One region of the Diaphorobacter sp. genome, then DNA from elsewhere that is predicted to be linked to it. Evidence: predicted binding sites of a transcription regulator. Region 1 holds the regulator's gene; each other region holds the start of a gene.

Region 1 (4,555 bases):
CCTACCTGCACAGCCCGGGCGACGCGCGCGACGGCATCACGGTGACGGTGCCGCTGTTCGTGCTCAACCAGGTCAGCGAAGAGCGCGCCGAGTGGCTGGTGCCCGGCATGCTCAAGGACAAGATACAGGCCCTGCTCAAGAGCCTGCCGCAGCGCCCGCGCAGCCGCTTCGTGCCGCTTCCGGAAAGTGCTGCGCGGCTGGCGGCGCTATTGACCGGGGAGGAGCGTTGGGCCCAGGGGAGCTTGATCGACGCGCTGCTCAAGCAGGTGCGCGACGAAACATCGCTGGATGTGAAGCGCGCGGACTTCAAGCTGGACATGCTCAGCCCGCACCTGTTCATGAATTTCCGCGTGACGGATGAGCACGGCCGCCAGCTGGGCCAGGGACGCAATCTGGGCGCGCTCAAGGCCGAGTGGGGCGCCAAGGCGCGCGGGGCGTTCCAGGCGCTGGCCTCGCTGAAGCTGGCTACCCGCGCTGAAGTGCCGGTCGATGCCGACCAAAAAGTGGCACAAACCCCTGTGAAGCAAGCGCGAACAGCTATCAAAAATGAAGCTGCAGCCCCGCCTGCATCCGCCGCCAAGCAGGACACCCGCAAGCCGGATACGCGCTACACGGACTGGAGCTTTGGCGAACTGCCCGAGCTGATGGAAATCACCAAGGGCAGCCAGGCGCTGATCGGCTTTCCGGCGCTCATCGACCAAGGCGACGCAGTGGGCATCGAGGTGTTCGACGAGCCCGAGGTGGCCGCGGCGCGCCACCGCGTCGGCCTGCGCCGGCTGTTTGCGCTGCAGGTCAAAGACGCGCTGAAGTACCTGGAAAAGAACATCCCCGATCTGCAAAAGATGGCCGTGGCCTACATGCCCCTGGGCACGCAGGAAGAGCTGCGCGCGCAGATCATCGACGTGGCCATTGACCGCGCCTTTTTGCAGGAGCCCCTGCCTACGACCGAGGCGCAGTTCAAACAGCGCGTGCAGGACGGACGCGGCCGCCTGACGCTGATTGCCAACGAAGTGGCGCGCATGGCAACTGCCATCCTGACCGAATACGCCGCTGCGGCGCGCAAGATAAAGGACACCAAAAATGCCGCCGAAGCCACGAAGGACGCCAGCGAGCAGCTACAAAAATTGATGCCAAAGCAGTTCATTGCAGCCGCACCGTGGGCGCAGTTGCAGCACTTTGCGCGTTATCTGAAGGCCATCACCACGCGTCTGGACAAATACCGCGCCGACCCGGCACGCGATGCCGCCCGACTGAAAGAGCTGCAACCGCTGGAGCAGCGCTACTGGCGCCTGGTGGCCGAGCGCAAGGGCCAGCAGGACGCGCGCATGCACGAATACCGCTGGATGCTGGAGGAGCTGCGCGTGAGCTTTTTTGCCCAGGAGCTGCGCACGCCTTACCCGGTCAGCACCAAGCGGCTGGACAAGCTGTGGTCGCAGCTGGTGTCTTGAGCCAAGGCTGGCGGCAGGCCGGTGTTTCGATGATTCGCAGGCCATCTTCAGACCAGTTGCAGGTGATCTTTAGACCGGTTGCCAGCGCTGCTTTGGCCACGCACGCACGGTTTGCCAGCGCAGCGCAGTGGCGCGGTGGTCGGCGCATGGCGGGTCAGTTCAGCGCAAGGCGGTTCAGCTCGGCGCACACATCGGCCATGCGCCCGGAGATCACCAGCCGGCAGGCTTTGTCTTCATGGCGGTTGACGATCACGCGCAGCGGGCGCGCTCGCGCCGTGGCCGGCGCTGGCCGCAGCGCGATGGCGGCACCGGCCCGGGGGCCATGCCAACCGGCGGCCGTGTGGCAGGGATGGACCGGGCTGGCCGTGCGCCGCGGGTCGTTGTCGGCCTGCGCGGTGCGCTGGGGCGCGGCGTCAGCGCGGACTGCCAGCGGGGCTGGGCATGTCGCGCGCGGGCGCATGGACATGGCGATGCTGCGCAGGGGCTGAAGGAACGAGGTGAAAACAGGAAGAGCAAATCCCATGTGAAAACTCCGGCATGCAGGGCATGAAGGTGGAACACAGGCAGGATTGCCAAGTAAGAAGGCGCGCATCCGCAGGGTTGGCACGCGCCACCCGCCGGGCGCAAGGCCCGTGGTGCTGCATGCCATACGCCCGCCACCTGCGGCGGCGCCAGGCGTTGGGCTACATCAGCATGGTGTTGCGGATCAGGCCGACGGCCAGGCCTTCTATCTCGAAGGGCTCGCCGGGTTCGACGCGGATCACGGGGTAGTCGGGGTTTTCGGGCAGCAGTTCGATGGCGCTGCCAGTGCGGCGCAGGCGCTTGACGGTGACATCGTCGCCCAGCCGGGCCACGATGATCTGGCCGCTGCGCGCCTCGCGCGTGGCCTGCACGGCCAGCAGGTCGCCGTCCATGATGCCGGCGTCGCGCATGGACATGCCGCGCACCTTGAGCAGGTAGTCGGGCTTGTGCGCAAACAGGCTGCCCTCCAGCGTGTAGGTCTGGTCCACGTGCTCCTGCGCCAGAATGGGCGAGCCTGCGGCAACGCGCCCGATCAGCGGCAGCGTGAGCTGCGACAGGCCGGGAATCGGCAGACTGAACTGGGTGCCGCGCGCGGCGTTGATGTTGCGCACGGCTTCGCTGCACAGCCGTATGCCGCGCGAGGTGCCGCTGACCAGCTCGATCACGCCCTTGCGTGCCAGGGCCTGCAGGTGTTCTTCGGCTGCGTTGGCGGATTTGAAGCCCAGTTCTGCCGCGATCTCGGCGCGCGTGGGGGGGGCGCCGGTGCGCGCAATGGCGGTCTGGATCAAGTCCAGAATCTGCTGCTGGCGGGCGGTGAGCTTGGGGCGGTCGAGCATGGTGCGATCCAGTGCGGTGGGTATGAACAACTGTTTTTTAATCCAGTATCTGTATTTTTGAACAGTTTTTGAAGAGGTGCAAGAGGTGGCGCAAAGAAAAATCGTGGTGCTGGGCACCGGGGGCACGATTGCGGGCAGTTCGCCCGTGCGCGGCGCCAACGTGGGCTACGTGGCGGGGCAGATCGGCGTGGATGAGTTGCTGGCCGCGGTGCCGGGGCTGGCGCAGGCGGCGGGCGGCACGCTGGTGGCCGAGCAGGTCGCGCAGTTCGATAGCAAGGACATGGACTTCGCCACCTGGGCGCGGCTGGCGCAGCGCTGCGCCGCACATCTGGCCGACCCGGCGGTGGCGGGCATCGTCATCACCCACGGCACCGACACGCTGGAGGAAACCGCCTGGCTGCTGCACACGCTGCTGGATGCGAGCCGGCCAGTGGTGTTGACCGGTGCCATGCGCCCCGCCACCGCGCTGTCGCCCGACGGGCCGCAAAACCTGCTGGACGCCGTGACCCTGGCGGCCGACAGCACCGCGCGCGGCGTGCTGGTGATGGTGGCTGGCGCGGTGCACGGCGCGCGTGATGTGCGCAAGGTGCACCCGCTGCGGCTTGACGCTTTTGACAGTGGCGACGCCGGGCCGCTGGGGTGGGTGGAGGCGGGGCAGGTGCGCTGGGCGCATGACCGGCCGCCCGGCGCCGCCTGGGCCGGGCAAGCCGCGCATGCGGCGCTGGTGCCCGTGCTGGGCAGACTGCCATGGCCTCGCGTGGAGATCGTCATGAGCCATGCTGGCAGCGACGGCGCGCTGGTGGACTGGCTGGTGGAAAAAGGGGTGCACGGCATCGTAGCGGCCGCCACGGGCAACGGATCGCTGCACCGTGCGCTGGAGGCTGCGCTGGCGCGCGCGGCGCATGCCGGCGTGCGGGTGCGCGTGGCCTCGCGCTGCCCGCAGGGGCGCATGCTGGAGCTGGCGGGCGCGCCCTGGCGGCACGCGGCCGGCCTGAGCCCGGTGAAGGCGCGGATCAGCCTGCTGCTGGAGCTGATGGCGGACAGCGCTGGCGCCAACAGGGTAAAAAGTGGCCTTGAGCCTTTTGAATAAAGCGCGTGAAGCTATTTAATCTATAGCAGATCAGGTGCGACCCTGACTGATTTGCGCCGCACGGCACGGGTTCAAGGCGCGGGGCGCACCAGCCGCACCGCCAGGCGTGTGTGGCGGCCCATGTCGCCGCGGGCCTGGCCGCTGGTCATGTCCACAGCCCAGCCCTGTTGGGGGTACAAGGTGTTTTCGCCCGAGCCGCCGCGCGTCACGTTGTCGTAGGCGTAGGGATTGACGGCGTGGACGTTGATGCTGGCCGTGCCCGTCCAGTGCCATTCGGGTGGCGAGGACGGAAACAGCCGCGCATCCACCGCCGGTGCAGGCGTGCTGCGGTTGAGCAGGCGGCGCAGCTCGTTTACGCGCGGCAGGCGCCAGCGCACGTCCTCGGCCTTCCAGCGTTTGCGGGCCAGGGCCTGCGCTTCGTTGTAGCTCAGCAAGTCGGGGGCGCCGATGCAGTCGCTGCCGTTCCAGCGCATGCCCTCCACGCAGCGCGGCCAGGCCAGGCGGGCGCGAATGTCCAGCACCAGCGTTCCGTCGGCCGACAGGGTCAGCGCGGGCTGGGCGGGCGTGGATGCCGGTGCAGATGGCGGTGCGGTGGGCTCGTCATCGTCATCGTCATCGTCACCCACTTGCGCGCACGCGATGACGGGTATGGCAAGTGC
Region 2 (4,555 bases), on a different contig from region 1:
ATATGCGCTGCTGGGCGTGGCGCTTTTGATGGCGCAGCTGTATCAGGCCGGCAGGCCTCATTCTTGAGCCCGATGCTGGTGGCGTTGTTGGCGCGAGAGAACTCCAATGTCTCCTTGATCTGGTCGGCGTTGAGCGGCTCTGCGGCCGGAGGCCGCAAGGCGTAGATCTGGCCTACGGCGCGGCTGATGTCCCGGCGGCTGCCCCGCTCTCCAAGAGTGCGAGACAAATGGCCGGTTCGCCGTGGGAAGAGTTTTTGAATTGCACCATGGCCTTGATTGGGCGCCGGGCACAGAAAGTGCCGACGTGGCTGTTGGCGCCGTGCATGAGTGTGATGAAAGGCGCACAATAATGACGTTGTTTTGTCTTTCCTCTCTTTCGCAGGCGTAGGCCCGGGGCTGCTGGCTTTGATGGTCAGCCCCTTGCTGGGCCTGAAAGCCTTCCCGATTGCCACCCATGTCCCACGTTAGCCGCAGTGCGTTGATCGACTGCACCAAGGGCTTGGCCTGCGCCGCCATCGTCTGGCACCACCTGGCGTTTTATGGTCCCATGTCTGACGTGGCGCGCCAGGTGATTCCCGGGGTGATCGACTGGCTGTACGAATACGCGCGCATGGCAGTGCAAGTGTTCCTGGTGCTGGGCGGTTATCTTGCGGCATCCAGTCTGGCGCCTCAAGGCAGTGCGCGCTTTGCAGACCCCGCGCAGCGCATCGCGCGGCGCTTTGTGCGCCTGGTGGTGCCTTATGCGGCGGCGCTGGTGTTGGCCATCGTGGTGCAGGCGGCGGTGCAGCCGTGGTTTGACCAGCCCTACGTGTCTGACCCGCCGGGCCTGGTGCAATTGCTGGCGCATGCGCTCTTGCTGCAGGGGGTGCTGGGCGAGGAATCGCTGTCGGCCGGTGTTTGGTATGTGGCGATCGACTTTCAGCTGTTTGCGCTGATGACGCTGGTGCTGGCGTGCGCATCCCGCGCTACGGCGATCCTGCGTGCGCGCGGCGGCGGGCCTGCGCAAGAGCCGCGCGGACCTTGGGGTGTGAGCTTTGCGCAGGCCCTGGTGGTGGCGGGCGTGGCAGCGTCGCTGCTGTACTTCAACCGCGACGCAGACTGGGACACCTGGGCCGTGTATTTCTTTGGCGCCTACGGTCTGGGCATGATGGCCTGGTGGGCCGTGCAGGCGCCCCGTGCGGCTGCCTGGGGTTGGGCGCTGCTGATGGCGGCGCTGGTGCTGACGGCGTTGGTGCTGGACTGGCGCCCGCGCATCGCGCTGGCCGGCACCACATCGCTGGCATTGGTGGCTGTCATGCGCCTTCCGGCAACGGCGCGCTGGCAAGGCTGGTCACCTTTGAGTCGGCTGGGGCAGATGTCTTACTCGGTGTTTTTGGCGCACTTTGCCGTGTGTGTGCTGGTCAATGCCGTGGAGAGCCATTTCTGGCCGCAGTCGGTGACGGCTGCGCTGGCGGGTATGGTGATCGCCTTCGGGCTGTCACTCTACGCGGGCCATGTGCTGTATGAGCACGTGGAGCGTCACGTGCCCAGCTGGAATCTTGCGCTACGCTGGCAAGCCGGGCTGGTGGGCGCGGGGCTGTTGACGACGACGTTGATGGCAGCGCTGGACTGAACAGAAAGCAATAAGAAAACAAGGCAGCCGCTGCGCGCCGCGTTACTGGTCGCGCTGCAGCAGCCGAGATGCTTCAGCGGTGCAACTCGCCCGCGTTTTCGGGTTGAAACTCGATGGCATCCACCCGTACCGTGACCTGTCCCGTGGGGCTGGGCATCTGAAACTCATCGCCCACACTCAGGCCCAGCAGGGCAATGCCCACGGGCGCGAACACCGACACCTTTTCGCCCGATCCGTCCATTTCTCTGGGGTACACCAACGTCAGCGTGTTGGACTTGCCGGATTCCAGCAGCGTGAAGCGCACGGTGGAATTCATGGTGACCACGTTGGGCGGCATGTCCTTGGGGTCGAACACGTCGGCGCGGTTCAGCTCTGCCTCCAGCGCCTCGCGTCCGGGGAAGGGTGCGGTTTGTTTGTCCAGCAGGGCTTCGATGCGATCCATGTCCAGGGACGACAGGATGATGTTGGGCTTGCTCTGCATGGTGTGACTTCCTCGTAAACGGTGGTGAAAACGCGGCCACTGTGCAGACGCGTTCTGACAGACAAAAGCCCGGGCAACGGGGTTGTCCGGGCCAAGGCTTGTTCTGTGGATTGCGCGCATCTTGATGCGCGAAGGGGTGCGATTGTGCGTCGGGATCGGCGTTTTGCCAAGCGATCACACACGCGCGCAGTGCGAATTGCTGCTGCGCTTGCCGTGTGCTGAAGAAAGGCGTAGCGCGTTGCGATCTGTCAAAAAGTGCCAGAATGACTGTTCATTCATACAGCTTGTGATGTGTCAGATCATGCAGTCATTCATGCACGACGAAGACCCTGGCGCGCAGCGGCCCGCTGCCGTGGTGCGGGTGCCTGTGCGCGCGCTCAAGGGGCGCGGCGCGGCCTCCCAGCCGTCCCACCGTTTCATGCGCAATGCGCGCGAGCCCTTCGATGATGGCTGGGGTGCGCAGGCAGTTGAACCAAGTGGCAGTGTGGACGGTCGGGATGACCAGGGTGATGCGGCCGCAACTTCCTTGCCAACCCAGGTGATCCTTGAAGACGCGCGCAGCGCACTGTGCAGCAACGACTCGCCCGATATCTTTTTCGAGCAGTCGGTAAACCCCTATCGCGGCTGCGAGCATGGTTGCATCTACTGCTACGCGCGGCCCACGCACAGCTACCTCAACCTCTCGCCGGGGCTGGACTTCGAGACGCGCATCATCGCCAGGCGCAACATTGCCGACGTATTGCGCACCGAGCTGGCGCGTGCCAGCCACAGGCCGTCGGTGGTCAACATCGGCTCGGCCACCGACTGCTACCAGCCCGTGGAGCGCGAGCTGCGCCTGACCCGTGCGCTGATCGAGGTGATGCACGATGCGCGCCACCCGTTTTCGCTGATTACCAAGAGCAGCGGCGTGGAGCGCGACCTGGACTTGCTGGCCCCGCTGGCGCACAGCCGCCTGGCCGCGGCCTACGTGACCATCACCACGCTGGACGCGCGGCTGGCGCGTGTGCTGGAGCCGCGCGCCGCCGCGCCGCACCGGCGCCTGCGCACCATACGCGCGCTGGCCGATGCCGGCGTGCCCGTGGGCGTGAGTGTGGCGCCGCAGATTCCCTTCATCACCGAAGATATGGAGCAGGTGCTGGCCGCCGCGCGCGATGCGGGCGCTACCTCGGCCTTCTACACGGTGATCCGTCTGCCGTGGGAGCTGGACGCGCTGATGCTCGAATGGCTGCAGCTGCACTATCCGCAGCGCGCCGCGCGCGTCATGGCGCGCATCCAGGATCTGCACGGCATCGACCCAGCCGCGCGTGCAGCCGGCAAGAGCTACGACAGCCACCACGCCACCCGCATGAAAGGCACCGGCCTGTGGGCCGACCTGCTGCGCCAGCGCTTTGAGAAAACCTGCGCGCGCCTGGGCCTGAACCGCCAGCGCACCGAGCTTGACTTGTCGCAGTACCGCCCGGCGCTGGCGCGGGGGCAAGGCGTGCTGTTTTGAGCTTACGCCCCAGGCACGCCCAACTGCCGCGCGTGGTGGCGCAGGTGGTCGTCGATGAAGCTCTGGATGAAGTAGTAGCCGTGGTCGTAGCCCGCGTGGCGGCGCAGCGTGAGCGGCTGGCCCGCTGATGCGCAGGCAGCCTCGAACAGGTGCGGGTGCAACTGGTCGGGCAGGAATTTGTCTGCAAGCCCCTGGTCGATCAGGATGCCACCCGGGTAGGGTGCGGCGGGGTAGTTTTCGATCAGCACGGTGGCGTCGTGCTCGCCCCAGCTCAAGCGGTCGGCGCCCAGATAGCCAGTGAAGGCTTTTTCACCCCAGGGGCATTGCGTGGGCGCGCAGATGGGTGCCAGCGCCGACAGGCTTTTGAAACGGCCCGGGTAGCGCAGTGCCAGCGTGAGCGCGCCATGCCCGCCCATGCTGTGGCCGAAGATGCCCAGCCGGGCGGCGTCAATTGGCAGCGCGCTGGTGACCAGCGGCAACAACTCCTGAAGCAGATAGCTTTCCATGCGCCAGTGCGTGGACCAGGGCGCCTGCGTGGCGTCCAGGTAAAAGCCCGCGCCCACGCCAAAGTCCCAGGCGTCGGCTTCGCCTGCCACACCTGCGCCGCGCGGGCTGGTGTCGGGGGTAATGAGTGCCATGCCTAGCTCTGCTGCCAGACGCTGCGCGCCGGCCTTGGTGGGGAAGGTCTCTTCAGTGCACGTCAGGCCCGCCAGGTAAAGCAGTGCGGGTACGCGTTCGCCGACATGTGCGCTGTCCAGCGCCCGGGGCGGCAGATACACGGCAAAGCGCATTGGCAGGCCGACGGTGCGCGATGCGTGGCGGTAAAAGCGCTGCTCGCCGCCAAAGCAGGCATGGGCGGAGAGCAGTTCCAGGGATTTGGGCATAGGTTGGGTTGCTTCTGTATTGATAGCTGTAAGCGCTTGTCAAATAAGCGCTAGAGCCAAAAAATGCTACTGCTTCAATCCGCGTA
Region 3 (4,555 bases), on a different contig from region 1:
CTCCATAAGAACACCAATTTTTCACCTCCATATTCCTCCATACATGTTCCTAGAACACGCAGGAAATAAGGCATTTCATGAGACTTCAGCGAATTTTTTTTGGCTGCTGATCGACATCGCATTTTTTTACTGTGAACACCGATGGCTGGGCACTGCGCACGTCGCGCTGTTGTCCGTAGCACATACCTGGAGTAGATCCATGAATGCAAAGCTGCAAGCCGTCACGCTCAACAACGACAAGGTGGCGCGCAAGCGCAAGGACGCGCGCCCCACCGTTCCCGATCCCTTGCGCAACTTCGACTGTCTTCCCGGCGAGGCTTTCGTGCGCTTACCCGTCGTGCTGATGCTGTTGGGGGTATCCCGGTCAACCGTTTGGCGGTGGTGTGAATCGGGAGCCCTTCCGGCGCCCAAAAAGCTCGGTAGCCGGATTTGCGTTTGGCGCGTTCGCGATTTGCGCGAAGTTCTTAAAGCAGGATCGCTGTGAATGCCCTCAGCGTCGGCATAAATCGAGGATTTATCAAGCGCAACAAAAACTAGGAAACCTGGATTGATGCTGCCAAAAGCCCTATTTTTCAGTGTTTTTGAGGGTCTTGGTGGGGGAGGCGCCAAAAGCGAATGTGCTAGTTACTAGTAATTGATAGCTTATGACCAGCTCACACAACCAACCACCAAGCCAGTTATCAATCACCAACCTCTAGGTACTTGCGCGATACGCAGCATCGCCCATGAGGGCATCTCTGCAAGTGCCAAATCTACCATTGAAAGCTTTTATGTCTGATTCGCAAACATCCATCTTCTATATGCCAGAACCCAGCAAAAAGCATGGGACTGTTAACCTTCCAGCAAAGTATGGAATCATTTTCAATAACAAGGAGGTCTTCAACCTCACCACTATGAGCGATCATATTTATGGCTTGACACCGGCGAAGAATAAGATCAAGGCAAAAATGAATAGGATTTGTAAAATCTACGCCTACGAGTTGTCAGTGAATTACCCTGCGACCTTGCTCAGCAACAACGTGTTGATGAGCAATACGGTCTATCAGGCTGCGCTCGCCCATAAATACATGGCGCAGATCAATCTTGCGGAGTCAGAAGATGTCCACCCAGATTATGTGAAGACGATCAGCTTGAAGCACTGCGAGTTTCAGGAAATCACTCTGACGTTCTGCCTGGAATACGAATCGGCCAAGCAGGCTTTCCGCCTGCTCTTGAATCTCAAGCGCTATGCGGGAGTGGTGCTCAAGTCACCCCGTAATCAGAGCGAGAAAATCTCGAAGAAGGTGGGGGTTGCGGCATCCGGAGATACCCAGTCCTGGTACATCAACAAGGTCGACGGTCGTTCGGTTCGTTTCTATGTGAAGGATCGCAACCAGCCGAACAAGTTCGCCAGCTTTGTGTCGCCCGAGGTGGAGAATGCGATCTACGAAATTGGCAAGCGCGTGCTTCGGGTGGAGATCACGCTCAGCGCTAAATACCTTGCCGAGAACGGGCTGAGCAAGCCAAGCGCTTGGCGCGGCGCTAAGGGTAAAGCGGTGTACCGTGAGCAGTTTGATTGGCTGCGCACGTTGCTGAAGGTGGATGCCGACTATCGGGTCAATAAGCCGCAGCAGCGCCATGTGGATGGTCTGCCGGAACGCGACCAACTGGTGCTCGCCTGGTACCTGAAGGGAAAGCCGATCAATCAACTCCCGCAGTTTCAGTCAGGCGAGTGGAAGAAGTCGCCGATCAAGCAGCGCATCCTGGAGCGCCTGCGCATCGACATTGATATTCCCTGGAAGACCCAGTGCCGCATTGCGATCCCTGGGTTGAGCGAGTTGCTGTCGCTGGATCGGTTGGTGAAGCCGCCGAAGGAGTTGCTTGAGCACTGCCATTTTCCCTCGACGGTCAAGCGCAAGAACCGTGAGTTGCGCAAGCTTGCTGAGGCGGCAATTGCTGCGGCGCAGCTCAAGTGGGAGAAGAAGGGGGGTGGCGAGGGCCAGGCTACGAGTAAGGGCAAAAGCAAAGCCCAGCGCGGTGCCGCTGGCGCTGTGGCGTCATTCCCTGTCTCCGCGTTGGGGGCGGCTTTGGAGGGGTTGCGAAAGGCTGGGGTGCTCTTGCCCTCACCCACGGATGGGACGACCAGCGATATCTCCAATTTGATGGGGTAGGTCGTGAGTGTTGCCCCCTGGTTTTCCCATGGGGCAACCACACAGCCCGGGGGCGGCACAACCTTTGGAAAGGCGGCATGGTTCTGGGTTGAGTGTTGCCTTCGTTTTGCCCCAAGGTACACCTAGAAGACTCCATTGGGCCCGCCACCCACTCTCCGATGAATGACTGCCGCTACTAGAAGCGGACGCTCAATCGCGCCCTGAATACGTGCTGCTCGACTCTAGCAGCTGCCGCTGACCCGGGTGCTGTGCCCGTCCAACATTTCCGAGCTGGGCAACGCGCGCGTTGCCCAGCCAAACATCGCAAAACCAAATACTGTACATTTGAACAGTTTTAATGCTCTAGTCTTACAGATGTTCCTGCAGACTGGTGGGAGCCACCAGATTGGCTAAAATGATCGCATGAGCGCCGTATCTAAAGACAGCGGAGGAACGCCGGTTCATTTTTCGGGCCACGAAACGTTTCCACTGCGCCAAATGTGGCTGAAGAAAGCCTTCGATCAGGCTGTGAGTGGCGGTCTGATTCCTAAGTCCGTCTTCGCTAATGACACAGCCATTGCTGAATTTGGCGTAGGCAAGAACATGGTTGCATCCATCCGCCATTGGGCCTTGGCCTGTGGAGTGATGTATGAGGCAGGCAACAACTTTCAGATCGGTGGTCTCGCTGCCGAAATCCTGCAAGACGGGGGCCTCGATCCTTACGCTGAAAATCCTTCCACCGCATGGCTAGCCCATTGGCAGCTAGCCGGACATTGTTTCCGTTCTACGACGTGGCATTGGCTGTTCAACCATGTGACTGCACCCACCTTTACCCGCCAAGAACTCGAGGCTCCTTTAGCTCAGTACGCACGGAAGATCGCGCCCAAGCATAGGTTGTCCGTCTCAACGATCTCCCGCGACTTGGAAACGTGTCTTCGCAGCTATGCCCCACGTGCGGCCGGTGGGTCCCCGGAAGACTTCGCCGAACCGCTCTTGGGTGAGTTGGGTCTGCTGCAAGAGGTTCACAAGGGTCAATACGCCTTCCGTCGCGGTCCCAAGGCCTCGCTGCACGATGGTGTCTTCGCCTATGCCCTCGTCGACTTTTGGGGCCGAGAGGCTGAAGGCCAAAGTTCATTGGCATTCGAAGCCGTGGCTTATGCCGAAGGGTCACCGGGACGTGTCTTTAAGCTCGACGAAGAATCAATAGCCCAACGGCTGATCTCCCTCTCCGACTTTACCGGAGGCAAATTGGAGTGGACGGACTCTGCCGGTCTCCGTCAAGTCCACCGCAAGGTTCTCACCAAGGACGACATCAAAAACATGATCAGGCACGCCTATGACTGAAAAAAAGCAACAGGCTCTGTCTGACATCGTCCGGATTTCGCATCAATACCAAAGATCGATTCGTGTCGACACGGATATAGGCCGAGCGGATGCCTTTGCTGGCTACATCTGCCACGCAACTGCGAACGCCGTGGTCGATGGGATGTGCAAGCAGCTCACCGGCACCAACCAACGGTGCTTTACATGGACAGGGCCTTTCGGAGGGGGTAAGAGTTCGCTGGCTGTCACTTTAGCGAGCGCACTTCACCCTGAAAAAAGTCTTCGCACGAACGCCCGCCAAGCTTTGCGACTGGACTCCAAGCCCGCCTTCGAGAAGGCTTTCCCCGTACAAAAGGGTTGGCTGATCGTCCCAACGGTTGGGCGGCGCGGTAGTGTTGTTTCTGGGCTTTATACCGCGCTACGTCGCGCGCAAGGCAAAACGGTTGATGGCCGCAACAAGCCCAACGCGCAAAGCCTCATTGCTGAATTGCTCGAGGAGGCCAAGAGTCGTCCGCGCGACGGCGTATTGGTCATCATCGACGAGATGGGCAAATTCTTGGAGGCCGCCGCGTTGGGCTCCGGGGACGATGTCTACTTCTTCCAAGAGCTCGCTGAAGCTGCCACTCGTGCTGAAGGTCGCTTGGTGGTGGTCGGTGTACTGCATCAATCTTTCGCACAGTATTCTGCTCGATTGGGCATCGACACCCGCGACGATTGGACTAAGGTCCAAGGCCGTTATCTCGACTTTCCCTTTGTGGCAGCAAGCGACGAGGTTGTCGAACTCATCGGTCGTGCGATCGAAGCAAAGGAGCGTCCACCATGGATGCGCGATGCGTCCCAGGTCATTGCAGAGGCGATCCGCTCACGCCGACCCGCAGTGGGAAAAAATTTTGCCGCTTCCTTAGAAGCCTGCTGGCCGTTGCACCCGGCCATGGCCGCACTGCTGGGCCCGATCTCCAAAAGGCAATTCGGGCAGAACGAACGCAGCACCTTCGGATTCTTGTCTTCGGTGGAGCCTTATGGCTTCCGTTCTTATCTGAATTCGACCCTCAGGTCCGAGGCGAGTTGGTATCGCCCGAGTGATTACTGGGACTATCTGAGCT

The links. Region 1 encodes LexA, which represses DNA repair genes until DNA is damaged. Its sites were predicted from a motif close to ACTGTATNNNNATACAGT; they were not measured.
Region 2: the regulator LexA is predicted to act here: its motif matches at 2,360-2,377, upstream of AB7E35_RS03255 (PA0069 family radical SAM protein).
Region 3: the regulator LexA is predicted to act here: its motif matches at 2,466-2,483, upstream of AB7E35_RS04135 (DUF4007 family protein).

Annotation. Positions count from the first base shown of each region.
Region 1 is NZ_JBFWLZ010000006.1:26,249-30,803, forward strand. Features, by position in the region: gene hrpA (ATP-dependent RNA helicase HrpA) at 1-1,448, shown strand, start outside; gene AB7E35_RS03630 (hypothetical protein) at 1,603-1,971, opposite strand; gene lexA (transcriptional repressor LexA) at 2,132-2,806, opposite strand; gene AB7E35_RS03640 (asparaginase) at 2,883-3,896, shown strand; gene AB7E35_RS03645 (DUF1566 domain-containing protein) at 3,968-4,555, opposite strand, start outside.
Region 2 is NZ_JBFWLZ010000005.1:69,327-73,881, forward strand. Features, by position in the region: gene AB7E35_RS03245 (acyltransferase family protein) at 455-1,612, shown strand; gene rnk (nucleoside diphosphate kinase regulator) at 1,686-2,093, opposite strand; gene AB7E35_RS03255 (PA0069 family radical SAM protein) at 2,407-3,585, shown strand; gene fghA (S-formylglutathione hydrolase) at 3,588-4,469, opposite strand; gene AB7E35_RS03265 (S-(hydroxymethyl)glutathione dehydrogenase/class III alcohol dehydrogenase) at 4,544-4,555, opposite strand, start outside.
Region 3 is NZ_JBFWLZ010000007.1:14,544-19,098, reverse strand. Features, by position in the region: gene AB7E35_RS04145 (helix-turn-helix transcriptional regulator) at 200-484, shown strand; gene AB7E35_RS04140 (hypothetical protein) at 771-2,150, shown strand; gene AB7E35_RS04135 (DUF4007 family protein) at 2,553-3,473, shown strand; gene AB7E35_RS04130 (ATP-binding protein) at 3,466-4,555, shown strand, end outside.